Regions from separate parts of the Promicromonospora sp. NPDC019610 genome, predicted to be linked through region 1. Evidence: riboswitches for the same ligand, from Rfam matches in the RefSeq annotation. Region 1 holds a riboswitch; each other region holds the start of a gene.

Region 1 (7,110 bases):
CAGCCCAGACGCGCGGGCGGCCCGGATGTCACAGCACTTCTGGAAATTTCTTCGGATTGTTCTGGGACGTCCGGTTCGGGCTGATACGGAGTCCGAAATGGGTGCCCAGGGCACCGTTCGGCGCGCGCGATGCAATTTCATCCGGTAGGCCTGTGATCCAGGCCACATGTGAATGCATCAAAAAGTGCTGTGACATCCGGGACGTGCCCGCGTCCTAGTTGCGACGCGGACGAAGTTCGGACCTCGCTGGGGGCGGGCCGAGCTCCGGCGCGTCGGGTGGGGGACCGTGGTTCGGAGTGCGCTGGGGGCACGCCGAGCCACGATCCCCCGCTCTCCGGCGTGAGCGCCGGCTCGGACCTCGCTGGCGGCGGACCGAACCGGCGCTCGTGTCCTCGCGCTGCCGGTCCTCGCGCGGCCCCGCCGACGGCGGGACGCGCGAACGTCCTTTACCCGGCCCGGCCGGCCCGCGTACCGTGGACGCATGCGCACCGCACGCTCGCTGCTTACCTAGCCGCACCGGACTCGCCCCTCGACCGGGCACGACCGGTGCGGCCGCCCCTCCCTGCGAGGGGCTTTTTCGTGCCCGGAACCCGATCGACGCACCGGAGAGCGAGAACCATGAGCGAGCAGCGCACCACCCCTGAACCGGCCGACGGCGGTCCGGCCGCGAACCACCCGTTCGCGGCGTCCGACGACGGCGCCCGGCCCTGCCGCTACCTGCTGACGATGTTCCCGTACCCCTCGGGCGACCTGCACATGGGTCACGCCGAGGTGTTCGCGATCACCGACGTCGTCGCCCGCCACTGGCGCGCCAAGGGCTTCGACGTGCTGAACCCGGTGGGCTGGGACTCGTTCGGCCTGCCGGCCGAGAACGCGGCGATCCGCCGCGGTGAGCACCCGGCCGTGTTCACGGAGGCCAACATCGCGACCCAGGCGGCGTCGATCGAGCGCTACGGCGTCTCGTTCGACTGGTCGCGGCGGCTGCACACCCACGAGCCGGCGTACTACCGCTGGACGCAGTGGCTGTTCGCCCGCCTGCACGAGCGGGGCCTGGCCTACCGCGCCGAGGCGGAGGTGAACTGGTGCCCGCACGACCGCACCGTCCTGGCCAACGAGCAGGTCGTCGACGGCGCGTGCGAGCGCTGCGGCACCGCCGTCGTCGCGCGCAGCCTGACGCAGTGGTTCTTCCGGACCACCGCGTACGCGGACCGGCTGCTGGACGACATGACGCTGCTGGAGCCGGGCTGGCCCGCGCACGTGCTGACGATGCAGCGCAACTGGATCGGCCGTTCCGTGGGACCGGACGGCGAGCCCACCTACCGCCTGCACGACTGGCTGATCTCGCGGCAGCGCTACTGGGGTGCGCCGATCCCGGTGGTGCACTGCGCGGCCTGCGGGGAGGTCCTGGTGCCGGACGACGAGCTGCCCGTCGAGCTGCCGCACCTGGAGGGGGACCACCTGGCCCCGGGCGGCGTCTCGCCCCTGGCCGCCGCCCGCGACTGGGTGGAGACCACGTGCCCGCGCTGCGGCGGCCGGGCGGAGCGGGACACGGACACGATGGACACGTTCGTGGACTCGTCCTGGTACTTCCTGCGGTACCTGTCACCCGGGTACGACGGCGGTCCGTTCCGGCCCGAGGACGCCGCCCGGTGGATGCCCACCGCGCTGTACGTGGGCGGCGTCGAGCACGCGACGATGCACCTGCTGTACGCGCGTTTCGTCACCAAGGTGCTGTACGACATGGGCCTGGTGCCGTCGCCCGAGCCGTACGCCCGCCTGATGAACCAGGGGCAGGTGGTCAACCACGGCCGCGCGATGAGCAAGTCGCTGGGCAACGGCGTGGACCTGGCGGCGGAGCTGGACCGGCACGGGGTCGACGCCGTCCGGCTGGCGATGCTGTTCGCCGGCCCGCCGGAGGACGACGTCGACTGGGCGGACGTCTCGCCCGGGGCGATGCGCACGTTCCTGGCCCGCGTGCTGCGGCTGGTCCCGGCCCCGGGTCCGAGCTCCTCCCGTGGGTCGAGCGTGTCGAGACCCGGGTCTCGACACGCTCGACCAGCGGAGCTGCGCCGAACGGTGCACCGGACCGTGCACGACGTCGACGGCCTGGTCGAGGCCGGTCGGTTCAACGTCGCGATCGCGCGTCTGATGGAGCTGGTGGGCGAGGTCCGGCGCGCGGCGTCGGCCGACGTCGGGACGTCCGACGGCGGGACGCACGACGGCGGGACGCACGACGGCGCGGAGGCCTACCGCGAGGCCGTGTCCGCCGTCGCGGTGCTGCTGAGCCTGTTCGCGCCGTTCACCGCCCAGGAGCTGTGGGAGCGGCTGGGGCGCACGACGTCGGTCGCGACGCAGCCGTGGCCCGAGGTGGACCCGGCGTACCTGGTGACGTCCGAGGTCGAGGCCGTGGTCCAGGTGGACGGCCGGGTGCGGGACCGGATGCCGGTCCTGACGGACGTCGCCCCGGCCGAGCTGGAGCGGGCCGCCCTGGCGCGGCCGGCGGTCACGCGCGCCATCGGCGGCCGGCCGGTGCGGCGGGTCGTGGTCCGGCCGCCGCGCCTGGTCAACGTCGTGACCGGGCCGGGCAGGACGCCGGATGAGACGCCCGGCGTGCTGCCGGCGTGACGCCAGGCTAGGCGGCCGCGCCGTCGTCCTCGTCGAGCTTGGCGCGCAGGGCGCGGAGCTCGGCGAGGATCTCACGGTTCTGCTCGGCCAGGGCGTCGAGCCGCTCGTCCTTCTGCTCGTCGTCGTGGCGCTCCTCCTCCGCGATCTCCTCCATGCCGTTGACGATGACGGCGATGAACAGGTTCAGCACCGCGAAGCTGACCACCAGGATGTACAGCACGAAGAAGATCCACGCGGCGGGATGGGTCTCCATCACCGTGCGCGCGATGTCGGGCCAGGCCTCGCCCGTCATGGCCTGGAAGAGCGTGAACAGGGAGATCCACAGGCTCCCGAAGTACTCGGGTGCGGCCTCGCCGAACAGGCCCGTCGCGATCACCGCCGACACGTACATGATCAGGACCAGCAGGGCCCCCACGGCGCCCATCCCCGGCACGGCCCGCAGCAGGCCGTCGACGACGCGGCGGAGCGACGGCACCACGGTGATCACTCGCAGCACCCGCAGCACCCGCAGGGCACGGAGCGCCGACAGGGACTCGCTGGCCGGGAGCACCGCGACGCCGACCACGAGCAGGTCGAACACGTTCCACGGGTCGCGGAAGAACCGCCGGCCGTACGCGACCAGGCGCAGGAGCAGCTCCAGCACGAAGAAGCCGAGCATGACGTGGTCGATGCTCTGCAGGACCTCGAACGCCTCGCCGTGCACCATCGTCTCCGCGCCCAGGACGAGGGCGTTCGCCAGGATCACCCCGAGCACGAGACGGGTGACCCACTTCTGGTCGAGAAAGGCACGCAGTCGCTCTCGTCCGGTCCGCGGCGCGGCCTGGGTGCCGATCTCCTGGTTCATCGGGTGTCTCCTCCACGTTCCCGTGCCCGGAGCCGCGCTCCGGCCTTGCCTCAGGGCCCCTTGCCCGGCCGAACCTTAGCGCGGCGGTGCGCCTCGGCTCGTCCGGGCGCAATGTCCCGATATGAGCATGATCGGCGGGTCCGGTGGCAAGTGGACCGAATAAGTGCTGGAGTAGAGCACAAGCAAGCAACACGACTGGAGGAAAATGCCATGGGCTTCTGGGCCTTTCTCATCCTCGGACTGATCGCCGGTGTCATCGCACGCATCGTCATCCCGGGCAAGCAGCCGGGCGGTTTCTGGGTCACCTTGCTTCTCGGCGTGCTCGGCGCCATGCTCGGCGGCTGGCTGGGCGGACTCATCTTCAACATCGGATTCGACGAGTTCTGGTCCTGGTCGACCTGGCTCTTCGCGGTGATCGGCGCGGTCATCGTCATCCTGATCGCGCAGGCGATCTTCGGTCGGCGCAAGACCGCCTGACCGCTGTGGCCCGCGGCCGCACCACCCTCGTCGTCGTCCTGACGTCGCTGGTCGGGGCGGCCGCGGTCGCATGTTCGGGCGCGCCCGCGCCGTCGTCGACCCTGGGGCCCGTGCCCGACGACATCGCCGACCACCTCAGCGTCCAGGTGGACCAGGGGCGCACGCAGTACGCCGCCCGCGAGATCGTCCTCGCGGTCACCAACGACTCGGACGAGACGATGACGCTCCTGTCGGGCGCCCTGGACGCGGACGGCTTCGGGCCGTCGCACCCCACCAAGGAGAACCGCACCCCGGCGCTGCGGCCCGGCACCACGCGGGACGTCTACGTCGAGCTGGGCGAGGCGGAGTGCGCGGGCTTCCCGGCGGGTCCGGAGGAGCCGGTGCCGGACGCCGCGCCGTCGGCCACGATCACGCTGGCCCGCGGCGAGTTCGACGACCTGGGACCGGCCGCCGACGTCGTCGTCGCGGAGGTGGGCGACCCCGGCGGGCACCTCGCGCGGAACCACGCGGTGGACTGCGCCACGGCCGCGGTCGCGGCGGGTGCGAGCCTCGCCGTCGACGCGGACATCCCCGTCGAGACGCGCGGCGGGGAGCTCACCGCCCTGGTCACGCTGCGGATCGACCCGGTGGACGGCGGGCCGGGGGTCACGATCGACCGGATCGCCGGGACCACCATCATGAACAACCCCGACCCCGACGGCGAGGAGACCGGCTGGACCGGCTCCGCGCTCGACGGGCAACGGTCGGGCAGCATCACCCTGCCCGTGGTGCCCGCCCGCTGCGACGCCCACGCCGTGGGCGAGGACAAGCGCGGCACCTTCCTGCCCGTGACGGCGAGCGTCGACGGGGTGACGCAGCACGTGATCTACGTGCCCATGCCGGACTCGGCGCGTGCCGACCTGTTCGCCTTCATCGCGGACAGCTGCGACTGGCCGGAGTAGCCCGTCGTCCCAGGCGTACGCGAAAGGCGCCCCCTCGGTACCGGGCCCGGTACCGAGGGGGCGCCCCGCGAGAAGCTCTGTTCAGGCAGTCTCAGGCTCTGCCTTTTGTCGTCTGAGCCTGCGGCTCCGCTCCGGGCGAGTGCCTCGTTCCTCGGCCCTCACCCTGCGCTGCGCCTCCGGCTCAGACGACGCGGATGAAGGTCGGGCTGTTCTGCCACATCTCGGTGTAGCGCACCGGCATGCCGGCCGCCCAGGCCTCGATGATCATGCCGTCGCCCGCGTAGAGCGCCACGTGGCCGGGCGTCCAGACGATGTCGCCGGGCTCGGGGTACGTGACCTGGTAGCCGGAGCTCAGCAGCGCGCCCGACGAGTGCGGCAGGGAGATCCCGAGCTGCGCGTACGTGTACTGGATCAGGCCCGAGCAGTCCATGCCCTCCGCCGGCGAGTTGCCGCCCAGCACGTAGGTGATGCCCAGGTAGTTGAAGGCCACGTTGACGGCCTGCTGGCCGAGCGGGACGGGGTCCGGTGCGTCGACCGAGACGACGGCGGGGCCCTCGCCCTTCTCGCCGTCGGCCCCCGTGGAGGCGCCCAGGGCTTCCATCTCGATCGGCATCTTCGCGTCGGCCGGGACGGTCACGGTGGGGGCGGCGGCGACGGACTGCTTGGCCACCGCGGTGAGGGAGTTGAGGTCGACCGAGTTGAGCTTCGCGGTCTTGACGTCGGTCTTCAGGTCCATCGCCGGGGCCGCGTGGGCCGTCGTCGCGATGGTGGAGATCAGGACGCCACCGGCAGCTGCGGCGAGCGCGCCGCGGCGGGCAACGGTGCCGGCGTTCTCGGTGGCGGTACGAGCGAGGATGGTCAGCGGAGTCTGGGCCGGGCGGCTGTCACGATGCCGTCCGCGGAGGGAGTTCGTCACCTAATGTCTCCTGTACCGCCTGCGAGGTCAGCTGTCGGGTTCGGGTAGGAGTACAACCCGGCCGCACGGCTACTGGGGGGTTTCCGTCCGGCTTCACCCCGAGGACGACGATCCTGCTGTCGCCCGGGAATGGGTCCCCCGCTCCTGTCTTGAACGTCTGGTCACGAACCGGTGACAGGACTCGGCGTCCGGATCGCGACTCCACCGTGGAGGTGGAGCAGAAGTCAAAGTACACACGTTCACGGAAAAAGTCACGATCGGGTTACGCATTACGGTCTGACCCAACGAAGGCGCAGATTTGCGCCGTTCCGGGCTTCAGGGGTTATGACCGACATCACACATCCGCTAGCGTTCGGCGGCATGGGCGAATCGCACTCCCGTATCTCCGCCTGGTGGGTGTTTCCCATCAGTGCGATCGTCTGGTGGATCTGTGGGTTCCTGCCCTGGCTCGCGCAGCTGTCGTACCAGGTCACCGGCGTCGCGCAGGCGTCTGACACGGCCGCGGCGGGCCTCCTCCCGCTCCCCTTCACGGCCGACGGCGCGGTGGTCGGCCTCGTCGTGATGGCGCTGTTCGGCGGCGTGCTCGCCGGGGCCACCGCCCGGCTGGCCCGCTCGGCCGGAGCGGGTGCCGGGGCCGCGATCGCCGGCACCCTGCTCGCGATGGCAGGGGCCGGCGGCGCCTCGTGGTGGCTCGCAGCCCGCGAGACCGTCCCCGGGGACGCCATGCCGGTCGGCATGCTCGTGGTCACCTGCGCGGCCGGGATCGTGGGCCTCGGCGCGGGGCTCCTGGCGGGCCTCGGGCCGGCCGCGCTGCGCGGTGTCGCCCTCGCCCTGCCGGTGGTGCTCGTCGACGGCTGGTTCTGGGGCTTCGTGCCCGGCAACGAGGTGTCCCCGACCGGCACGTGGTGGGTGTTGGCCGTGGCCCTCGGCATCGCATTCGGCCTCACCGTGGACAGCAGGCCGATCGAGCTCCTCGGCTGGTTGCCCGCCGCCGGTGCCGTGTGGGTGCTCCAGGCGGCCGGACCCGCCCTGCTCGCGGTGCAGGAGAACATCTGGCCGGGTTCCGCGCTCACCGAGGACCCGCTGTCCGCCGTCGCGATCGCCGCGGGCAAGATCGCTTCCGCCGCGATCGTGGCCGACGGGCACCAGCTCGGAGCCTGGGTGGTCGCCCTGCTGCTCGGCGCGGCGATCGCGGCGCTCCGGCTGTCCCGGGAGGCCGCGGACGAGAGCGAGCTCTCCGAGGCGTGGGCCTGACACGTCGTGCCCCTACTGATTGCGATTGTGTAAATTTCACCCCTCACGGCGCG
Region 2 (7,110 bases), 1.7 Mb from region 1:
GCCGCTGCCCGGCGACTCGGTGGCCGACCGCCGCGCCCGTGCCCTGGCGAGTCCCGACGCCCAGGACCTGCGGCGGCTGCTGTGCTCCGAGCCGCGCGGGCACGCGGACATGTACGGCGGGTTCGTCGTCCCGCCCGACGACGACGGCGCCCACCTCGGCGTGCTCTTCTGGCACAAGGACGGGTTCTCGACCGCCTGCGGGCACGGCACCATCGCGCTGGGCGCCTGGGCCGTCGACACCGGCCTGGTGGCGGCGCCCGACGACGGGACCGTCGACGTCGTCGTGGACGTCCCGTCCGGGCGCGTCACCGCGCGCGTGCACCGGGCGGCCGGGCGAACGGTCGGCGTCGACTTCGTGAACGTGCCCAGCTACGTGCTGGCCCGCGACGTCGCGGTCCCCACCACACGGGGCACGGCGTCCGCGACCCTGGCCTACGGGGGTGCGATCTACGCGAGCGTCGACGCCGCGAGCCTCGGCCTGTCGGTCGTCCCGGCGAGCTACGCGGACCTCATCGCCGTGGGCCGCGAGATCAAGGGTGCGCTCGACGCCGGCGGCCGCGCCGTCCACCCCACCGACCCGCGCCTGAGCGGGGTCTACGGGACCATCCTGTTCGAGGAGCTCGGCGACCCCGGCAGGGGACTCGGCGACGGCGACGGCGCCGACGGAACAGTCCGCCAGCGCAACGTCACGGTCTTCGCCGACGGCCAGGTCGACCGGTCACCCTGCGGTTCGGGCACCTGCGCCCGGCTGGCGGTGCTGGCCGACGACGGCCGGGTCGGCGTCGGCGGCCCCGTGCTGGAGCACACCTCGATCGTCGGCTCGACGTTCACAGGGGCCGTCGTCGGGACCGCGCGGGTGGGCGACCTGCCCGCCGTGATCCCGCAGGTCACCGGCACGGCGTACCGCACGGGCGAGCACCGGTTCGTGGTCGACCCCGCCGACACCCTCGTGCCCGGGTTCGTGCTGCGATGACCGCGCCCCTCGTGCTGGACGCCGCGGCCGTGGCCGCCGCCTGCTCCCCCGCCGACGCCGTCGCCGCCCTCCGGGCAGCCCTGGTGGCCGGGCTGGACCCGGCCGCCGACCTGCCCCGCCAGGGCGTGCCGGTGCCGGCCGGCGAGCTGCTGCTCATGCCGTCCGACGGCGGCGGCGACCGGGCGCACGTCGGGATCAAGGTCGCGGCGGTCGCCCCGGGGAACGCGGCCCGCGGGTTGCCCCGCGTCCAGGGCTCGTACCTGCTGCTCGACGCCGCCACGCTCGGCGTGGTCGCCGTGCTGGACGGCATCGCGCTGACCACCCTGCGCACGCCCGCCGTGTCGGTGGCGGCGGTGCTGGACCGGCTGCTGGAGGGCGCCGACCCGCTCCACGTCACCGACCCGCTCCGCGTCGCCGTCATCGGCGCGGGACCGCAGGCCCACGGGCACGTCGCGACGCTCGCGGACGCCCCGGGCGGGCGGCGGCCGCCAGCCCACGTCAGCCAGCTCGTCCGGGACCCGGACCGGGTCGCCGGGACGGAGGGCGCGCGGATCGCCGGCGGCCGGGTGATCCGGCTGGGCGGCCCCGGGTCGGACGACGCGCTGCGCGCCGCCGACGTCATCGTGTGCGCGACGTCGGCCCGCGAGCCGCTGTTGGACGCCGCGCTGGTCGCGGACACCGCCGTCGTGATCGCGGTCGGCTCGCACGAGCCGGGCGCCCGGGAGCTGCCGGCCGACCTGCTCGCTCGCGGGACCGTCGTCGTCGAGGACCCGGGCGCCGCACTGCGCGAGGCGGGCGACGTGGTGCTCGCGATCGCGGACGGCGCCCTGAACGCCGAGGACCTGGTGCCGATGCGCGACGTCGTCACCGGCGCCGTCCGCCCCGACCCGGCGCGGCCGCTCGTGGTCAAGACCACCGGGATGTCGTGGGAGGACCTGGTCGTGGCGGAGGCGGTGCTGGCGGGGGTGCGGTGACTCGCGGCCGGTGCTGGACCGGGTGGCCCGTGTCACAGCGGGGTCTGTCACACCTGCGGGGTGTGCGGAGTCATCTCTTGGTCGGTGCGGCACCCGGCCTGCACCTCCCGAGAGGATGACCATGAGCTCAGCGCAAGAATCCCTGCGCCGCGACTTCCGCGGCGACATCATCGAGCCCGGCGACGCCGGGTACGAGGACGTCGGTCGCTCGCGGCTCGCCGCGGGCAGCCCCGCCTACGTCCTGCGCCCCCGGACGGTCGAGGACGTCCAGGCCGCCGTCCGCTTCGCCGTCGAGTCGGGGCTCACGCTGTCGGTGCGCGGCGGCGGCCACAGCTTCGCGGGCTTCGGTACCAACGACGGCGGCATCGTGATCGACCTGAGCCCCCTCGCGGGCGTCGAGGTGGTCGACCCCGGGCGGCACGTCGTGCGGATCGGCGGCGGAGCCCACTGGGGTGACGTCGCCGAGGCCCTCACCCCGCACGGCCTGGCGATCTCCTCCGGCGACACCAGGAGCGTCGGCGTCGGCGGACTGACGCTGAGCGGCGGCATCGGCTGGAAGGTCCGCAAGCACGGCCTGGCCCTGGACAACGTGGTGGCCGCCGAGCTGGTCCTGGCCGACGGCTCGTTCGTCACCGCGAGCGCCGACGAGCACCCGGACCTGTTCTGGGCGATCCGGGGCGGCGGTGGCAACTTCGGGGTCGTGACGGCGTTCCACTTCGTGGCGCACCCGACCACCGACGTCTTCTTCGGCAAGGTCGTGTTCCCGCAGTCCGAGGCCGTCGAGGTGCTCCAGGGTTGGGCGGAGTACCTGCGCACGGCCCCCGAGGAGCTCACGTCCATCGCGAACCTCGCCAACCCGTTCGCGGGCGGGCCGGAGGCGCCCGTCGAGATCCACGTCGCGTTCGACGGGGACGACGCCGCGGCCGCGGCCCGGGCGATCGACCCGGTCCGGCGGCTCGGCACGGTGGTGGCCGACGACGTGGCCCTGATGGCCTACGCGGACGTGCTGGTGGAGGGCGGCTCTCCGCCGCCCGGGATCGAGGTGCTCGCCCACGACGGCTTCGTCGACCGGGAGGCGGTGCCCGAGGTGCTGCAGATCCTGGCGCAGGTCGGCACGTCGCCGGGCGCTCCGTCGATCGCGATCCGGACCGTCGGTGGCGCGGTGGCGCGGGTGCCGAGCGACGCCACGGCGTACGCGCACCGCCAGGCGGACCTGATGGTCGCGACCGTGACGGGCGGTCCGGTGGCCGTCGTCGATGCCGCGCGGGAGGGCGTGGACGCGATCTGGGGCAAGCTCGCCCCGCATCTCAGCGGGGCGTACGCGAACTTCCTCACGACCGCGGATGAGACGGACGTCACAGACGTCTACCCGAAGTCGACCTACGAGCGGCTCGCGTCGGTCAAGCGGCGGTACGACGCGGACAACCTGTTCGCCCGCAACCACAATGTGCGACCTGGACAGATGTCCTAGTCGGGACCTTCGACCCGGTGGGCGCCGCCCTCGATCAGGCCGGCGCCCATCGCACTAGCGTAGGTCGGACATTCCGGTCAATAGCTCCAGCACCGACCGGGATGTCCGTAACGCGATCGTGACTTTCGCGCCGAGGCGGGCTACGGTCGGTCCCGCTCACGGGGAATTCCGTGGGCACTCGTGGTGGACGCCGAGCCCTGTCACCGCCGCGAGATCTGCTCTGAACAGATGACAGGGACGGGGGAACCAAGTACGTGGGCACCGCCAGGTGCCCTTGGGGTGAAGCCGCAACCAGCACGACGCGGCCGGGTCATTCTCCGATCCGAATCCGACAGCTCACCTCGTAGGCGCCGGGAGAAACTGCTGTGACCACACGCATGCCCGGGCGCCATCGTGCTGCCCACGCACCGCTCACCCCGCTGACCCCGATCTCTCGTGCCGCGTCCCGCGGCATCTCCGCGACCGCCCGCCGTGGCGCGGTCGTCGCCGCCGGATCGGGACTCCTCATCTCCCTGCTCGGCATCCCGGCCAACGCCGCCCCCGCGAACGACCCCAGCACGAACACCGCCGAGCTCGAGGCCGTGCGCGACGCCGTCCAGGACGCCACGCAGAAGTCGACCGACGCCGAGGTGGCCACCGCGGCCCTGACCACGGCCAAGGTGGACACCGCCCCCGCCGTGAAGGTCGCCGCCGACAGCGAGTTCGAGCTGGAGACCGGCACCATCAAGGTGACGCCGGCCCCCGAGCCGGAGCCCGAGCCCGAGCCCGTCGTCGAGGCCGAGCCGGTCGTCGAGGCCGAGCCCGCCAAGGCGGAGGTCGAGGCCACCGCCGTCGCCGAGAAGCCCGCGGAGAAGGCCGCCCCGGCCTCCACCTCCGGGTCCAAGATCGTCGACATCGCCATGCAGTACCTCGGCGTCCCCTACGTCTGGGCCGGTGCGACCCCCGCCGGGTTCGACTGCTCGGGCTTCACGTCCTACGTCTACGCCCAGGTCGGCATCACCCTGCCGCACTCCTCGGCGCAGCAGCGCTACTCCGGCACCGAGGTCTCGGCCGCCGACGCGCAGCCGGGCGACATCATCTGGTCCCCGGGCCACGTCGCCATCTACGCGGGCGACGGCATGCAGATCGAGGCGCCGGTCCCCGGCCAGACCGTCCGGTACACCGAGATCTGGCAGGACAGCCCGGTCTACCTCCGGATCGGCTGACCCACCCGGGTCGGCTGACCCACCCGGTCGGCTCCGCCCGACACCGGCTCACGAAGTGGCCCGCACCAGGACGGTGCGGGCCCTTCGTGCGTCGTGGCAGGATCGCCACCATGAGCAGCGCGCCCACGAGCGTCGAGACCAACGCCCTGAACACCATCGACGAGGCCGAACGGCGCGGTTCGCCGCGCAACCTGTTCTGGCCGTGGTTCGGGGCCAACGTCTCGGTGCTCGGCCTCGGGTACGGCTCCTACCTGCTGGGCTTCGCCGTGTCGTTCTGGCAGGCGGTCGTGGTCGGCACCATTGGCATCGTGGTGTCGTTCCTGTTCTGCGGGTTCATCTCGCTGGCCGGAAAGCGCGGGTCGGCGCCCACCATGGTCCTGTCCCGGGCCGCGTTCGGCGTGCGGGGCAACAAGCTGCCGTCGCTGCTGTCGTGGATCCTCACGGTCGGCTGGGAGACGGTGCTCGTCGCGCTGGCCACGCTCGCGACGTCGACCGTGCTCGACACGCTCGGCTGGGGCGGCGGCACGGTCACCAAGATCGTGGCGCTCGTGGTGGTGGCGGGCATCGTGGTGGTCGCGGGCGTCTTCGGGTTCGACCTCGTGATGCGGCTCCAGGTCGTCATCACGGTGCTGACCGCCGTGCTCACCGTCGTCTACATCATCCTGGTGCTCGACCACATCGACTGGGCCACGGTCGCCGCGATCCCCGCCGGCGGCAGCCCGCAGGTCATCGGCGGGCTCGTGTTCATGATGACCGGCTTCGGGCTGGGCTGGGTCAACATGGCCGCCGACTACTCGCGGTACCTGCCGCGCTCCGCCTCCGGGCGCGGCATCGTCGGATGGACCACGCTGGGCGCCTCGCTGGCCCCCGTCGTCCTGCTCGTGTTCGGCCTGCTGCTCGCCGGCTCCGACCCCGTGCTCAACGAGGCGATCGGCGCCGACCCGATCGGCGCCCTGTCCACGATCCTGCCCACCTGGTTCCTCATCCCGTTCGTCGTCGTCGCGCTGGCCGGGCTGATCGGCGGCGCCGCCCTCGACATCTACTCCTCCGGGCTCGCACTGCTCTCCCTGGGCCTGCCCGCGCCGCGCTGGGTGGCCGCCGCGATCGACGGCGCGCTCATGGTCGTCGGCGCGATCTACGTCGTCTTCGTCGCCGACTCCTTCATCGGCCCGTTCCAGGGTTTCCTCATCACCCTCGGCGTCCCGATCGCCGCGTGGTGCGGCGTGCTGCTCGCCGACATCCTGCTGCGCCGCCGCGACTACACCGACGCCGACCTGTACGACCCGGCCGGCCGGTACGGGTCCGTGAACTGGGCCGCCGTGCTGCTCGTCGTGGTCGGCACCGGCATCGGCTGGGGCCTGGTGACCAACACCTACGCGCCCTGGCTGGCCTGGCAGGGCTACCTGCTCGGCCCCCTCGGCGGGGCGGACGGCGACTGGGCGTGGGCCAACCTCGGCGTGCTGGTCGCCCTGGTGATCGGGTTCGCCGGGACGCTGCTGCTGAGCGCCCGCGCGGTGCGCCGGCAGGAGGAGCGATGAGCACGGGTGCGGACGCCGTCGGGCCGGATGCCGCCCTGGTGGTCATCGACATGCAGGACGTGTTCGCCGTGCCGCCGAGCCCCTGGGCCTCCCCCGACTACCCGCGCGCGCTCGCCGGGACCCGCCGCCTGCTGCCCGCGTTCGCGGGCCGCACCGTCCTCACCCGGTACGTCGCCCCCGCCGTGCCCGACGGCGCCTGGCGCGCCTACTTCGACCAGTGGCCGTTCGCACTCGTGCCCGCGGACGACCCGCTGTACGAGATCACCGACCTCGCCGACGTCGTCGCCGCGGGCGCGCCCGTCGTCACGCGCACCACGTTCGGCAAGTGGGGCCCGGAGCTGGCGGCCGCCACCCGCGACGCCGGCACCCTGGTGCTGGCGGGCGTGGCCACCGACTGCTGCGTGATCTCCACGGCCCTCGCGGCCGCCGACGCGGGCCGCCGGGTCCTGGTCGTCGAGGACGCGTGCGCGGGCTCGACGCCGGAGAACCACGAGCGCGCCCTGGACATCATGCGGTTGTACGCGCCGCTGATCGAGGTCACGACGGCGGCCGACGTGCTCGGTGCGCTCTGAGGCCGGCGTCGGGCAGGCCCGGGGGGCACGGCCTGGTCACGCGGGCCTCCGGGGTACATAGCACGAATGCGAGGGGTGCCGGGAGGGCTGAATTTCGTTCGGCCGGGACCCGCGTTATCTGGCTGCACCGAACAGTCCATCCAGGGTGAACTACTCGGAGCCAGGCCGAACGACGTTCAGCGGATCCGGCACCCTCGGGTCCCGTGCACGTCGCCTGGCACCTGTCACACGCAAGCAACCGGACACAGGAGGACAGACGTGACCGACAACCGGATCCGCGCCCGGTGGGAGCGCCACGACGAGCGGTTCGCCCCCGTGCGCGGCGACACGTACGCCGAGGTGCTCTTCGACGAGGGCAGTTGGCTGGAGGGTCCGGC
Region 3 (7,110 bases), on a different contig from region 1:
GCCGTCGAGAACTCCGTCAGCAGCTCGGCCCCCGTGCCGTCGAGCACGATCCGCCGGATCCGCAGCCCCGGGTTCAGGGCCTCGTACCGGTCGATCAGCACGTCCATGCCGGCCCCGATGTCGGCCAGCACCTGCTCCCGGTCGATCGAGGACGGCAGCCACGCCAGCATCCCGGCATTGCCCACGGGCACACCCGTGACGGCGGTGAGCTCCGCACCCCAGGCGTTGGCCTGCACGATCGCGTGCTGCAGCGCGCGTTCGGCCTGCGGCGACCCGTCGACGCCGACGACGATGCGGCGCACCTCGCGGATCTCCGCGACCCCGCCCGCCTCGACGTCCGCGGCGGTCGGCGTCCCGGCGGGCTCGTCCGCCCCGAGGTCCGGCGGCGTCCAGGAGACGCCGCGGTTGGTCTCGGCACGCAGCGGCACCACGACCACGGGGCACTTCGCGTGCGCGGGGAGCGCGGACGACACCGTGCCCAGCAGCCGCTCCGTGAACCCGCCCCGGCCCCGGGTCCCGACCACGGCGAGCCCGTAGTCGGCGGACAGCTCCACGAGCACACCCGCGGCGTCACCGGTCGCGACCTCCGTCGTGGCGCGCACCCCGGCGTCGGCCACGCGGTTCTCCGCCTCGACCAGGACCGCCTTGGCGCCCTCCTGGATCGTGGTGTCGTCCAGGGCGGCGTACCCGCCGTCGAGCGACGCCGCGGTGAACGACGGGAGTGAATAGCTGCACACGATGTGCAGCGCCCAGCCCACGCGGTGCGCGTAGGCGGTAGCCCAGTCCAGCGCGTGCAGACTCGCGGCCGATCCGTCCACCCCGACCAGTACGACCTCGGATCGAGTCATCGCCAGTCCTTTCCTCAGCAGTGCATCTTTGCCCTCCAACGCTACCGGCGGGGCGCGGGTCGTGGGTATCCGGAGGCAAAAAGACGGCAGAAAGATGGCAAAGCAGAGCGCCCGCCCGGATCTCCCCGGACAGGCGCTCTGCTGCGGTACTGCGTGGCTGCGGTCAGCCCAGGCGGATGAACGTGGGGTTCGACTGCCAGATGGTGCGGAAGTCGACCACGGTGCCCGGCTTGGACGCGTCGATCATGGTGTTGCCACCGGCGTAGATCGAGACGTGACCCGGGGTCCACATCAGGTCGCCCGGCTGGGCCTGCGACGCCGGCACCTGGGTGCCGTAGCCGGCCTGCGCCGACGAGGAGTGCGGCAGCGAGATGCCGAGCTGCGCGAAGACGTACGAGGTAAAGCCCGAGCAGTCGAAACCACTCGGGCTGGAACCGCCGGAGACGTACGGGACGCCGATGTACCGGCTGGCGATGGAGATCACGGAGTTGCCGATCGCCGACGCCGGGACGTCGACGGACGAGGAGGCGGTCGACACGGCGCTGGCCGCGGCCTCTGCTGCCTCGGCGGCGGCCGCCTCAGCGGCCTCCTCGGCTTCCTGGGCGGCCAGCTCGGCCTGGTAGTCCTCGTTGTCGGCGGCCGAGACCACCGAGACGGCGGACTTCTCGACGCTCAGCTCGGCGTCGGGCGCGACGGTCACGACAGGGGCGTTCGACAGGGACTCGCGGGCCTGGGACGTCAGCGCGTTGAGGTCCACCGAGTTCATCTTGGCGTGGCCGGTCTCCATCGGAGCGGCCTGCGCTGCCATCGCGCCACCGAACGTGGAGACCAGGAGCGCGCCACCTGCGGCGGCAACCGCGGTACGACGTCCGACGGCGGCGTTCTGAGCAAGCTCGGTGAGCGGAGTCACGGGGCGTCGCGCAGCACGATGGCGTGCGCGGGTGGTACGTGCGGTCACGTAGTACCTCTCCTTGTACGCCTTCGAGGTCAGCTGTCGGGTTCGGGTGGGAGAAATCACCCGGCCGTGCACTCCCGAAGGATTACCCGGCTTCACCCCGAGGACGCACCCTGGCGCCCAATGGTGGGTCCCCCGCCTCTGTCATGCGGTCGTCTTGGGGCCCCGGCCGGTGACAGAGTTCGGCGTCCGTCCGGAGACTCCCTCGGAATAAACTCCGCGGGAGCGGTCCGAACGTACCCGACCTCACCCCCGATGTCACGTTCCGGCAACGAATGTCATGGCGTGTCGGGTACGTGGCCCCACCTTTCCGACAAAGCGGATGGTTTGGGACACGCTGGGGGGGGATCAGGCGGTCGCGACGAAGAGGTGCCGCGCCAGGTCCTCACCGAGCTCCAGCGCCGTCCCGGCGCCGTCGACCGTCACCGTGTAGGTGCCGTCGCTGAGCTCGGCCGTGATCCGCGAGCCGGGCACGAGGCCGGCGTCGGACAGGCGGGCCAGCAGCTCGACGTCCGTCTGCAGCGGCTCCGCGATCCGGGTGAGGGACGCCGCGAGCGGCTCGCCCTTCACACCCTTCTTCGCCGCCGCCTCGAACGCCGAGGGCAGCGAGATCACACCGCTGAGGAAGGGCACGTCCGTGTAGGCCTCGCCGAGCTCGGACAGGCCGGGGATCGGGTTGCCGTAGGGGTCGTGGTGCGGGTGGTCGAGCAGGCCGACGAGGCGCTTCTCCACGAGGTCGCTCATCACGTGCTCCCAGCGGCAGGCCTCGACGTGCACGTGCTCCCAGTCGAGCTTGATCACGTCGGTCAGCAGGCGCTCCGCGAGGCGGTGCTTGCGCATCACGCGCATCGCCTTGTCGTGCCCGAGCTCGGTGAGCTCGAGGTGGCGGTCCCCGGTCACGATCACGAGCCCGTCGCGCTCCATGCGCGCGACCGTCTGCGACACCGTCGGCCCGGAGTGCCCCAGGCGCTCCGCGATGCGCGCGCGCAGGGGGGTGATGCCCTCCTCGTCGAGCTCGTAGATCGTCTTGAGGTACATCTCGGTGGTGTCGATCAGATCCGTCACGTCAGCTCCCGTCATGCGCGCAGCCGTCCAGTCGCCCTGGGCTCGGCGCCCCGGGCGTCGGCCCAGGTTCTAGTCTAGTTCTGTGCCACTGACAATCCCGACACACCTGTTGCCCACCGACGGCCGTTTCGGCTCAGGCCCCTCCAAGGTGCGCCCGGGACAGGTCGATCATCTCGTGGCGAACGCCCACGTGCTCGGTACCTCGCACCGCCAGGCGCCCGTCAAGGACGTGGTCCGCCGCATTCGCGAGGGTGTCACGGAGCTGCTCGGCGCGCCCGACGGATACGAGGTGGTCCTCGGCAACGGCGGCGCCACGGCCTTCTGGGACATCGCCACGCTGTGCCTCGTGGAGCGCAAGGCGCAGCACGCGTCCTTCGGCGAGTTCGGCGCCAAGTTCGCCACCGCCACGACACGGGCGCCCTTCCTCGAGCCGTCCCAGGTGATCGAGGCGGAGCCGGGCACGGTCGCCTACCTCGAGGCCGCCGCCGACGTCGACACCTACGCCACCCCGCACAACGAGACCTCCACGGGGGCGATGGCCCCGGTGCTCCGCCCGTCCGGGCCGGCCGGCGCCGTCGTGCTCACCGACGGGACGTCCGGGGCCGGCGCGCTGCCGGTCGACCTGCGCCAGACCGACGCCTACTACTTCGCCCCCCAGAAGGTGTTCGCGGCCGACGGCGGCCTGTGGCTGGCGGTCCTCTCCCCCGCGGCCGTCGAGCGCGCGGCGCGGATCGAGGCCTCGGGCCGCTGGGTGCCGGAGTTCCTGTCGCTGACCACCGCGATCCAGAACTCGCGCCTGGACCAGACCCTGAACACGCCGGCCGTCGCGACGCTGCTGCTCCTCGCCGACCAGGTGGAGTGGCTCCTGGAGCAGGGCGGCCTGAAGTGGTCGGCGGAGCGGTGCGCGACGTCGGCCGAGACCCTTTACTCCTGGGCCGAGGCCCGCCCGTGGGCGACGCCGTTCGTGCAGCGCCCGGAGGAGCGGTCCACGGTGGTCGGCACCATCGACCTGGCCAACGAGATCGACGCCGGACGGATACTCTCCGAGCTGGGTGCCAACGGCGTCCAGGACGTGTTCGCCTACCGGAAGCTCGGGCGCAACCAGCTCCGCGTCGGCATGTACCCCGCCGTCGAGCCCGACGACGTCGCCGCGCTCACCGCGTGCATCGACTATCTCGTCGAACGCTTCTGACCAGCCTGATCACGTCCGCAATACCCCTTCGACGGGGAGTTCTGCCTATTGTCCGGTACACAGGGACTCTGTAACGTTTCCGCAACAGAGGGAACCATTCTGAGGGGCTGTTCAACAAGATGCCAGTGATCGACCACTTCACCTTCGGGATCGTGACGCCCATCCTGGCGTACGCGATCTCGTGCACCGGCGCAGCGACGGGCCTTGCGTGCACGTCCAGAGCCCGAGCGGCTTCGGGCGGCGCACGTGCGGCGTGGCTCGTCTTCGGCGCCATCGCCCTCGGCGGTACCGGGATCTGGGTGATGCACTTCGTCGCCATGCTCGGTTTCTCCGCCTCGGGCGTGACCATCCGGTACAACATCCCCGAGACCCTCCTCAGCGCGGCGATCGCGATCGTCGTCGTCGGCGCCGGCCTGTTCATCACCGAGCTGGGCAAGCGCAAGCTGCCGGCGATGCTCGTCGGCGGCGCGCTCGCCGGCTCCGGCGTCGCGGCCATGCACTACATGGGCATGGAAGCCATGGAGATGTCCGCGCAGGTCGTCTACAACCCGGTCTACGTGATCGCGTCGGTCGCCATCGCGATCGTCGCCGCGACCGCGGCGCTGTGGTGCACCGTCCACATCCGCGGCACGCTCGCGACCATCGTCGCCACCCTGGTGATGGGGATCGCGGTGACCGGCATGCACTACACGGGCATGGCCGGCGTCTCCGTGGTCAACCCCGTCGACACCGTGCCCGCCGGCGCGTCCACGATGCAGCTGCTCGTGCCGCTCGTGATGGCGGTCAGCGTGGTCACGTTCCTGCTCATCCTCGGGATCGGCCTCTGGCCCACCGAGGACGAGCTGCGCACGCAGGCCGAGTTCGAGAACCGGCTCAAGGCGCACAGCGAGCAGGGGCAGCGGTTCGAGAGCGTGCAGCAGGAGCTCCAGCCGAGCGTCGCCCAGTTCGCGCAGTCCAACCGCGCGCGCTGACCCTCGGCCCGTCAGGCTTCGGAGCGCCCGCCCCCGCACGGGGTCGGGCGCTTCGTCGTTCCCGGCGGCGGGCAGCGCGGTTTTCCGGCGTCGGACGGCGTGTCTTTCGCCGTCAGGCGGCGCCGTCGGACGCCGGTGGTGTGACCGCACCCACGTACCGTTAGCAAGGCTAATGATCTAGACTGTCGTGGGTGCCGTCGAGCTCCCGCAGGTCCAGCCGCAGCCCGGCGACCGTCGGGGGCGACCTCCGAGTCGCCCTCACCCGAGTATCCCGTCGCCTGCGCGCCGAGCGCGGCGAGGCCGACCTCCCTGAGGGGCAGTTCGGGATCCTGACGGTGCTGCACAAGCACGGCGAGATGTCCCCCGGCTCCCTTGCCGAGCACGAGCGCGTCCGGCCGCCGTCGATGACCCGAGCAGTGAACACCCTGGCTGAGCTCGGCCTCGTCGAGAAGGTGGAGCACGCGACCGACAAGCGACAGGTCGTCGTCCGCCTCACCGCGGCGGGCGAGCGCGAGGTCGCCGAGACCCGACGTCGTCGCGACGCCTGGCTCACCAAACAGCTGTCCACCCTGACCGTAGAGGAGAGAGAGATCCTTGCAGGAGCCAGCGAGCTCCTCATCCGGATCGCCGCTCGATGAGCGCAACCTTCGCCAGCCTTAAATATCGTAACTATCGTCTCTGGTTCGCCAGCGCTCTCGTCGCCAACATCGGCACCTGGATGCAGCGCGTGGCGCAGGACTGGGTCGTCCTGACCCTCCTGACCAACAACTCCGGCGTCGCGGTGGGCATCGTCACCGCGCTGCAGTTCATCCCGCACATCTTCCTGTCCGCGTGGGCCGGCCTGCTGGCCGACCGTGTCGACCGCCGCAAGCTCCTGATGATGACGCAGGGCGGCATGGGCGTACTGGGCCTCGGGCTCGGTGCGCTGGTGCTGTCCGGCGCGGCCGAGCTGTGGCACGTCTACGTGTTCGCCACCCTGCTGGGTGTGGTGAGCGCGATCGACGGACCCGTACGGCAGACCTTCGTCGCTGAGCTCGTGCCCACCAAGCGCCTCGCGAACGCCGTCGGGCTCAACTCGACCAACTTCAACGCGGCGCGCCTCATCGGTCCCGGTCTGGCGGGCCTGCTCATCGCCGCCGTCGGCACGGGCTGGGTGTTCATCATCAACGGCATCGCGTTCGGTGCCGTGATCCTGGCGCTGACCCGGATGCGCGACCTGCGGGTGCAGCCCGCCGCCTCGCGCGCCAAGGGCCAGATCCGCGAGGGGCTCGCCTACATCCGCGGGCGCAGCGACATCGTGGTGATCATGGTCGTGATGGGCGTGGTCTCCACGTTCGGCCTGAACTTCCAGCTCACGTCGGCCATGATGGCGCGCGTCGAGTTCGGGCGGGGCGCCGGCGAGTACGGGATCCTCGGGTCCGTGCTGGCCATCGGCTCGCTCGCGGGCGCGCTCCTGGCGGCCCGGCGGGAGCGGCCGCGCGTGCGGCTCGTGCTGGGCGCGGCCTTCGCGTTCGCGATCGCCATGGGTATCCAGGCCGTCATGCCGACCTACCTCGGCTACCTGATCATGTGCATCCCCGTCGGCTTCGCGTCGCTCACCATGCTGACGTCGGCCAACGCGGCGATCCAGCTCTCGGTGGCGCCCGAGATGCGCGGACGCGTCATGTCGATCTACATGATGGTGCTGCTCGGCACCACACCGCTGGGCTCGCCGGTGGTCGGCTGGATCGGCGAGACGTTCGGCCCGCGGTACGCGGTGCTCATCGGAGCCGTGGCGACGCTGCTGGTCGCGGCCGTCGCGACCGTCTGGGCGTACCGGACGTGGCACGTGCGCGTCCGCGCCCGGCTCTCCCGGACGCACCGCATCCCGCGCCCGTACCTCCAGGTGGACTACCCCGCGCTGACGGCGACGCCGGCCCCGGAAAAGCAGGCCCTGGCGGCGTAGCCGGCGGGGGTGCGGCGGGGCGCCGCAGGCGCGGCGCGGCGCTGGGGCGGCGGCGACGGTGCGACGCGAGTGGAGCGGCGGTGCGGCGCGGGCACCGGCACCCGTCGGCAGCCGCACCGGTGCCGGCACCGGCA
Region 4 (7,110 bases), on a different contig from region 1:
GCGATCGCGCGCACCCTCGGCCTGGGCAAGTACGTGCTGCTCGGCAAGGGTGAGATCCGCACGCGCGGCTTCGAGAAGGACTCGATCCTGTCCGACACGGTCGAGGCGCTGATCGGCGCCACGTACCTGTCCCACGGCCTGGAGACCTCGCGCGAGCTGGTCCACCGGCTGGTGGACCCGACGCTCGACGTCGCCGCCGGCCTGGGCGCGGGCCTGGACTGGAAGACGTCGCTGCAGGAGGCGTCGGCCGAGCGTGGCCTGGGCTCGCCGGACTACATCGCCACGTTCGAGGGGCCGGAGCACGCGCGGATCTTCCACTCGACCGTCGTGATCGACGGTGTCACCTACGGGTCCGGTTCCGGCACCGCGAAGAAGCACGCCGAGCAGGGCGCCGCGGAGGAGACCTACCGGGCCCTGCTGGAGAAGTTCCCGCTGCCCAAGGCGCCGGCCGGCGGTGCCTGAGCTTCCCGAGGTCGAGACCGTCCGGGACGGTCTCGACCGGCTCGTCGTGGGGGCCGTCGTGCGCGAGGTCGAGGTCTTCCGCGAGTACAGCGTGCGCAGGCACGACGGCGGCCCGGACTCCTTCCGCGACCAGCTCACCGGGCGGCGTCTGGCAGCGGCGGTGCGCCGGGGCAAGTTCCTCTGGCTGCCGCTCCTGCCCGCGGGCCCCGGATCCCCGGAGGGCCCCGCGAGCCCGGCCGGCGACGTCGTCCCCGCGGCCGCGCTGCTGGCGCACCTCGGGATGTCGGGCCAGCTCCTCGTGCGCGGCGCCGAGCCGAGCGACGCTCCGGTCGCGGACCCGAGCACCGAGCCCGGCAACACCCCGAGCACCGAGCCCGGCACCGCCCCGAGCACCGCGCCCGGCGCAGCCCTGATCGACGCGCCGCAGAAGGAACCAGCCCGGACCCCGACCGGCGCCGCCGACCCGGCGGACGACTGGCAGCACCCCCACCTGCGGGTCCGCCTGCATCTGGCCGGCGCCCCCTCCGGCGCGCGGTACCTCGACTTCGTGGACCAGCGCACGTTCGGACACCTGAGCGTCCAGGACCTGGTGCCCGACGCGACGAGTGCGAGCGTCCCCGCCGGTTACGGCTCCGGCCTGCCCGTGCTGCCCGAGCCGGTGGCGCACATCGCGCGCGACCTGCTCGACCCGAACCTGGACCTGGACGCGCTGGTGAGCCGCGTCCGCCGTCGTCGGACCCAGATCAAGCGCGCCCTGCTGGACCAGACCGTCGTGTCCGGTGTGGGCAACATCTACGCCGACGAGGCACTGTGGCGGGCGCAGGTGCACTGGGCACGACCCACGGACAAGCTGAAGGCCGCCGACGTGCGCCGCGTGCTGGACGCGGCGGCCGAGGTGATGCGCGAGGCGCTGGCACAGGGCGGCACGAGCTTCGACGAGCTGTACGTCAACGTGAACGGCCAGTCGGGGTACTTCGACCGGTCGCTCGCCGTGTACGGCCGGGAGAACGAGGAGTGCCGTCGCTGCGGCGCGCTGGTGCGCCGCGACGCGTTCATGAACCGGTCGTCCTTCACCTGCCCGGTCTGCCAACCGAGACCCCGCAGCCTCTGACCCCGCCCCGCCCGTTGAGTGCTGGCTATCTGTCGAATCGGAGCGCCCGGGACATCAGGTAGCCCGCACTCAACGAAGGGTCGGGCGGGGTCGGGTCAGCGGGTCGCGACGTTGCGGAGCGTGCCGCCCGTGCGCCAGGCCGTCAGCTGTTCGGCCAGGAAGCGGGCCGCGCCGCGCGGGCGCCCACCCGCGACGTGCGGCGTGAGGATCAGGTTCGGCACGTCCCACAGCGGCGAGTCGGCGGGCAGCGGCTCGGTCTCCATGACGTCGAGCGCCGCGCCGGCGAGCCGGCCGGAGCGCAGGGCGTCCTCCAGGGCGGCCTCGTCGACGGTCGCGCCGCGGCCGACGTTGACGAACCGCGCGGTCGGCGGCAGCAGGCCGAGCAGCCGGGCATCCAGGATGTGCCGCGTCGCGGGCACGGCCGGCAGCAGCGAGACCAGCAGGTCGGTCTCGGCCAGCAGCGCGTCGAGGCCGCCGGCGTCGACCACGGGGTAGCCGGAGCGCTCGCCCGCCCGCGAGGCGACACCCGTGACCTGTGCGCCGAGCGCGGTCAGCAGGGGCGCGAGCCGGAGGGCGATCGAGCCGAAGCCCCAGATCGTCACGCGCGCGCCGTCGAGCGAGTACTCGCGGCCGGTGACGCCGTCGGCCTGGGCGAACGCGATCTCCTTGGCCCAGCGGTGCTCCTGCTGCGCGGCCAGGGACACGTCGATCCGCCGGACCGACGCCAGGATGAGGGCCAGCGCGTGCTCGGTGACGGTGTCGTCGTGCAGGGACTGCCCGGAGGAGATGACGACGTCGGGCGCGAATCCGGAGCGCAGCGCGACGTCCGGGCCCGCCGACAGGGTCTGCACCCAGCGCAGGCCGGTCAGCCGCTCGGCGGCGTCGGCGACGATCTTGGGCGGGCTGGACCAGGTGACGAGCAGCTCGGCGTCGGTGTGCTCGGCGGGGATCGGCTCGTTCATCGCGTAGGTGGCGACGGTGTCGGTGCCGCCGGGCGCGAAGGAGGCTCCGCCGTCGGGCAGCAGGGACGGGAAGTCGAGGTCGAAGGGCACGTCCGGTACGAGGATCTTCACGTCGGGGACGTTACCCGACCGGGCCACGGAGCAGAGCGCCCGTCCGGCCGTCCCGAGGAACCTCCTCGGGACGGCCGGACGGGCGCTCCGGCGTGCGGTCCGACGTGCGGCCCGGGAGGCGTCAGCCCGTCACCCGGATGAACACCGGGTTGGTCTGCCACATCTCCGTGTAGTGCACGGGGACACCCTCCTGCTGCGCCTCGACGACCATGCCGTCGCCCGCGTAGAGCGAGACGTGGCCGGACGTCCAGACGATGTCGCCCGGCTGGGCCTCCGCGGCGGAGACCTGGTAGCCGACGGTCGACATCGAGGCCGAGCTGTGCGGGAGGCTGACCCCGAGCTGGCCGTAGACGTACTGGATGAGCCCGGAGCAGTCAAAGCCGCTGGGGGAGGCTCCGCCCCACACGTAGGGCACGCCCACGTACTCGAGGGCGAGGTTGACGGCCTGCTGGCCGAGGCCCGCGGAGGACTCGGCGACCGCCGCGGCGGCGGCCTCGGCCTCGGCTGCTGCTGCCGCCGCGGCCTCAGCGGCGGCCTTGGCTTCCGCCTCGGCCTTCGCCCTGGCTTCCGCCTCGGCCTTGGCGCGGGCCTCCGCCTCCGCCTTCGCCCTGGCCTCGGCGATGCCTGCCTCGGTCTCGGCGTACGGGGTCACGGTGACGCGGCCCCGCTCGGCCTGGAAGTCGGCGTCGTGGGCGACCTGGACCTTGGTCACGAGGTTCTCGGCCAGGCCCGCGCGGGTCGTGGTGTCGAACGTCTTGTTGGCGAGCGTGGTCTGGGTGTGGGACTCGGCAGGCGCGGTGTGGGCGGTCTGGGTGAAGACCGACGCGAGCATGCCGGACGTGACGACCGCGATGGCGCCGGTACGGGCGGCATTCTCGGCTGCTGTCTGGGTCAGAGCGGTGAAGGGGGTGAGGGCGGGGCCCTCGGCGCGGTGCCGCCCCCGGTTGCTGGGTCGGTTTGCCTGGTCGTCCGCCCAGTCGTGGGTGCGGTCGGTGAGTACGGTCACCAGTGATCTCCTCGGACGCCTACGAGGTGAGCTGTCGGGTTCGGATGGGGAGAGCGATCACCCGGCCTCACAAGGAGGCTTCACCCCGAGGACACTCGCGTGCCCGGCTTACCTGGTTCCCCCGCCCCTGTCACGTTCTGGCTGCTCAGGACCGGTGACAGGATTCGGCGTCCGGGCCTGGACCTCCCCGTTGCTGGAGCGGCGAGATCGACCGTACTCGTCCGTTGCGTAAATGTCACGATTAGGTCACATACCGTCTTGTGGTGGAACGTTCCTGGCAATGAGTGCCGCGTGTCACCATGGCGTGCATGCCCGATTCCCTGCCCGACACCCTGCGCGCCCGGTACGACGTCGTCGTCGTGGGCGGCGGTCACAACGGCCTCACCGCGGCGGCCTATGCGGCCCGCGGCGGACGCTCGGTCCTCGTCCTGGAGCGCGCCGACCACGTGGGCGGCGCCGCCGTCTCGGCCCGCCCGTTCGCGGGCGTCGACGCCCGTCTGTCGCGCTACTCCTACCTCGTCTCGCTCCTGCCCCGGCGGATCATCGACGAGCTCGGCCTCCCGGTCCGGCTCGTCCGGCGCCGCTGGTCGTCGTACACCCCCGTGGCCGACGGCGGCCTGCTGGTCGACACCCAGGACGACGCCGCCACCCGCGCCTCGTTCCGGCGCCTCACCGGCTCTGACGCCGACTTCGAGGCCTGGGGCCGGTTCTACGCCATGACCGCCGAGGTCGCCCGCCGCCTCGCCCCGACGCTCACCGAACCCCTGCTCCCGCGCTCCGCCGTCCGGCACCTCGTCGCCGACGGCGTGGGCGAGGAGGCCTGGCGCGCGCTCTTCGAGGAGCCCCTCGGCGAGGTGCTGCGCCGCACCTTCGCTGACGACGTCGTGCGCGGCGTCGCCGCCACGGACGGCCTGATCGGCACGTTCGCCGACGTCGACGAGTCGTCCCTGCGGCAGAACCGCTGCTTCCTCTACCACGTGATCGGCAACGGGACCGGCGACTGGGACGTGCCCGTGGGCGGTATGGGGGCCGTCTCCGGTGCCCTGCGCGACGCCGCGGTGGCGGCCGGCGCCACGATCGTCACCTCGGCGACCGTCACCGCCGTCGACCCCGGAGCCGTGGGGGCCGAGGTGGCCTGGACCGACGCCGCCGGGCGCACCCGGGGCGTGACCGCCGGGCACGTGCTCGCCGGGTGCGCGCCGGCCGAGCTGGAGCGGCTGCTCGCCGCGGCCGGCCGGGGCGCCGCCTCCGGGTCGGTGTCCGCGGGGGAGGCGTCCGCGGGGGAGAGGACTGCGGGGGAGAGGGCTGCCGGGCCGAGGCCCGAGGGCGCCCAGCTCAAGGTGAACATGCTGCTGCGCCGGCTGCCCCGGCTGCGGGACGACGTCGACCCCGTGGCCGCGTTCAGCGGCACGCTGCACGTCAACGAGTCACTCACCCAGCTCCAGGACGCGTACGCGCAGGCAGCCGCAGGGCGCATCCCCGACGTGCCGCCGAGCGAGATCTACTGCCACACCCTGTCCGACCGGACGATCCTCGGCCCGGAGCTTGCCGCGACCGAGGCGCAGACCATCACGCTGTTCGGGCTGCACATGCCGGCCCGGCTCTTCCGCGCGGACCCCGACGGCGCCCGCGAGCGGGCACTGCGGGCCACCCTCGCGTCCCTGAACTCGGTGCTGGCCGAGCCCATCGAGGACGTGCTCGCCCTCGACGCCGACGGCGCGCCCTGCCTGGAGGTCCGCACCCCCGTGGACCTGGAGGGCGACGTCGGGCTGCCGGGTGGACACATCTTCCACCGCGACTTGAGCTGGCCGTTCGCGGAGGACCGGTCCGGTGCTGGGGCTGTGTCCGGTGCTGGGTCCGGGGACGACACGGGGGCCGCCGCCGCGGCGGGGGCTGGGTCCGGGTCCGACGCCGGGGCCGGTGCCCGGTCCGCGAGCGGGGCCGCGACCTGGGTCGACCCGGGCTCCGCGCCGTCCGCCGCCGAACGCTGGGGCGTCGCGACGGCGCACCCGAGAGTGCTGCTCGCGGGTGCAGGCGCCCGCCGCGGCGGCGGCGTGAGCGGCATCCCGGGCCGAGCCGCCGCCATGGCAGTGCTGGAGACCCCGGCGCCCTGACCCGCGCCCGACCCATCGACCGACCCCGGGTGTTGACCACAGCAGTTGCTGCCAGGTCGGGGCCTCTGCTGGCAGCAACTGCTGTGCTCAACGGCGCCACCGGGCGACGTCGTGGCTCAGCTCGGCTCGGCTCGGCTCAGCCAGGCGGGCCTCAGTCGAGGGTCAGGGCTCTCGTCGGGGTGACGGCGGCCGCGCGGCGCGCCGGGAGGACGGCGGCCAGCAGCCCCGCCAGAGCGCCCACGGGCACGACGGCGGCCAGCTCGGCCCACGGGACGCGCCAGGTCGCGGCGTCGAGCGCCGTCCGCACGAACGTCTCGTAGCCCACCCAGGCGAACCCCACGCCGAGCACCGTGCCGATCAGGGTCGCGGTCACGGACAGCAGCACGGCCTCGGCCGCCAGCATCCGCCGCAGCTGCCGGCGGGTGAGCCCGAGCGCCCGCAGCATCGCGTGCTCGCGGACCCGTTCCAGCACCGACAGCCCCAGCGTGTTCGCGATCCCGATCAGCGCGATCACCACGGAGATGCCCAGCAGCCCGAGCGTCGCGCCCGTGATGATCCCCAGCATCTGGTTGTCGGCCACCTCGGCCCGCAGCCCGTTGTCGACGTCGGCGCCCGCCGCGTCGGCCAGAGCATCCAGGTCGGCGAGGAGCGCGACCGGGTCGGCGTCGGCCGCGGCGCGGACCCATACCGCGTACGTCCGCGGCGAGCCCAGGGATGCCAGCGTCTCCAGTGCGACGATGCCGGCCCCGCCCCAGCCCGAGCCCGTGGTGACCCGCAGGTCCACGGGCGCGGCGACGTCGTGCCCGCCGTCCCCTGTGGCGCTCGCCGTCACCGTGCCGGCGGTCGCGTCGCCGAGGCGCTCCGCCGGGTCCTCGCCGTACACGTCCGCGTCCAGCGCGACCGTGCCCGGCTCGACGCGGGCGAACGCCCCGCCGTCCCGGGCGACCGCGCTCGCGTCGGGCGCGCCGAGCAGCAGGAGCGGCCGGTCGGCCGCGGTCACCTCGCCCCCGCCTCCGGCCGCGTCGCCTCCAGTCCCGGCCGCGTTGCCTCCGCCTCCAGTCGCGTCGCCGCCGTCCGTGGCCTCGCCTCCCTCCCCGGCCGTGTCGCCGCCGGCCACGTCCACCAGCACGCCGTCGACGGCGATCGCCGCGCCCACGCCGGGCGTGGCCCGCACCTGGTCGAGCACGTCGGCGTCCAGCGGCCCGGTCCACGACGTGAGCGCGACGTCGAGCGGGTGCGCGGTGCCGTGGTTGGCGTCCACCGAGGCGCGCGTGGTGGCCAGTCCGGTGAGCACCGCCGTCGTCAGCGTGACGCCGACCAGCAGGGACGCTGCGGTGGTGGCGG

What was found. Region 1 has a riboswitch for cyclic di-AMP ahead of ACH45N_RS01560 (C40 family peptidase). Riboswitches for the same ligand answer to the same signal wherever they lie in the genome.
Region 2: another riboswitch for cyclic di-AMP. It lies ahead of ACH45N_RS09350 (C40 family peptidase); the one in region 1 lies ahead of ACH45N_RS01560 (C40 family peptidase).
Region 3: another riboswitch for cyclic di-AMP. It lies ahead of ACH45N_RS22545 (C40 family peptidase); the one in region 1 lies ahead of ACH45N_RS01560 (C40 family peptidase).
Region 4: another riboswitch for cyclic di-AMP. It lies ahead of ACH45N_RS25305 (C40 family peptidase); the one in region 1 lies ahead of ACH45N_RS01560 (C40 family peptidase).

Annotation. Positions count from the first base shown of each region.
Region 1 covers NZ_JBIRXX010000001.1:352,038-359,147, forward strand. The annotation lists gene ACH45N_RS01540 (class I tRNA ligase family protein) at 619-2,625, shown strand; gene ACH45N_RS01545 (ion transporter) at 2,633-3,469, opposite strand; gene ACH45N_RS01550 (GlsB/YeaQ/YmgE family stress response membrane protein) at 3,680-3,946, shown strand; gene ACH45N_RS01555 (hypothetical protein) at 3,952-4,887, shown strand; gene ACH45N_RS01560 (C40 family peptidase) at 5,069-5,803, opposite strand; cyclic di-AMP (ydaO/yuaA leader) riboswitch at 5,805-6,000, opposite strand; gene ACH45N_RS01565 (hypothetical protein) at 6,164-7,057, shown strand.
Region 2 covers NZ_JBIRXX010000001.1:2,091,495-2,098,604, reverse strand. The annotation lists gene ACH45N_RS09365 (proline racemase family protein) at 1-973, shown strand, start outside; gene ACH45N_RS09360 (ornithine cyclodeaminase family protein) at 970-1,947, shown strand; gene ACH45N_RS09355 (FAD-binding oxidoreductase) at 2,069-3,418, shown strand; cyclic di-AMP (ydaO/yuaA leader) riboswitch at 3,613-3,780, shown strand; gene ACH45N_RS09350 (C40 family peptidase) at 3,784-4,623, shown strand; gene ACH45N_RS09345 (purine-cytosine permease family protein) at 4,734-6,161, shown strand; gene ACH45N_RS09340 (cysteine hydrolase family protein) at 6,158-6,733, shown strand; gene ACH45N_RS09335 (SMP-30/gluconolactonase/LRE family protein) at 6,992-7,110, shown strand, end outside.
Region 3 covers NZ_JBIRXX010000003.1:292,034-299,143, reverse strand. The annotation lists gene ACH45N_RS22550 (universal stress protein) at 1-848, opposite strand, end outside; gene ACH45N_RS22545 (C40 family peptidase) at 1,012-1,806, opposite strand; cyclic di-AMP (ydaO/yuaA leader) riboswitch at 1,809-2,001, opposite strand; gene ACH45N_RS22540 (iron dependent repressor, metal binding and dimerization domain protein) at 2,152-2,868, opposite strand; gene serC (phosphoserine transaminase) at 2,951-4,060, shown strand; gene ACH45N_RS22530 (MHYT domain-containing protein) at 4,180-5,031, shown strand; gene ACH45N_RS22525 (MarR family winged helix-turn-helix transcriptional regulator) at 5,214-5,669, shown strand; gene ACH45N_RS22520 (MFS transporter) at 5,666-6,976, shown strand.
Region 4 covers NZ_JBIRXX010000004.1:90,172-97,281, forward strand. The annotation lists gene rnc (ribonuclease III) at 1-462, shown strand, start outside; gene mutM (bifunctional DNA-formamidopyrimidine glycosylase/DNA-(apurinic or apyrimidinic site) lyase) at 455-1,573, shown strand; gene ACH45N_RS25300 (NAD(P)-dependent oxidoreductase) at 1,669-2,646, opposite strand; gene ACH45N_RS25305 (C40 family peptidase) at 2,768-3,652, opposite strand; cyclic di-AMP (ydaO/yuaA leader) riboswitch at 3,653-3,832, opposite strand; gene ACH45N_RS25310 (phytoene desaturase family protein) at 3,961-5,766, shown strand; gene ACH45N_RS25315 (ABC transporter permease) at 5,918-7,110, opposite strand, start outside.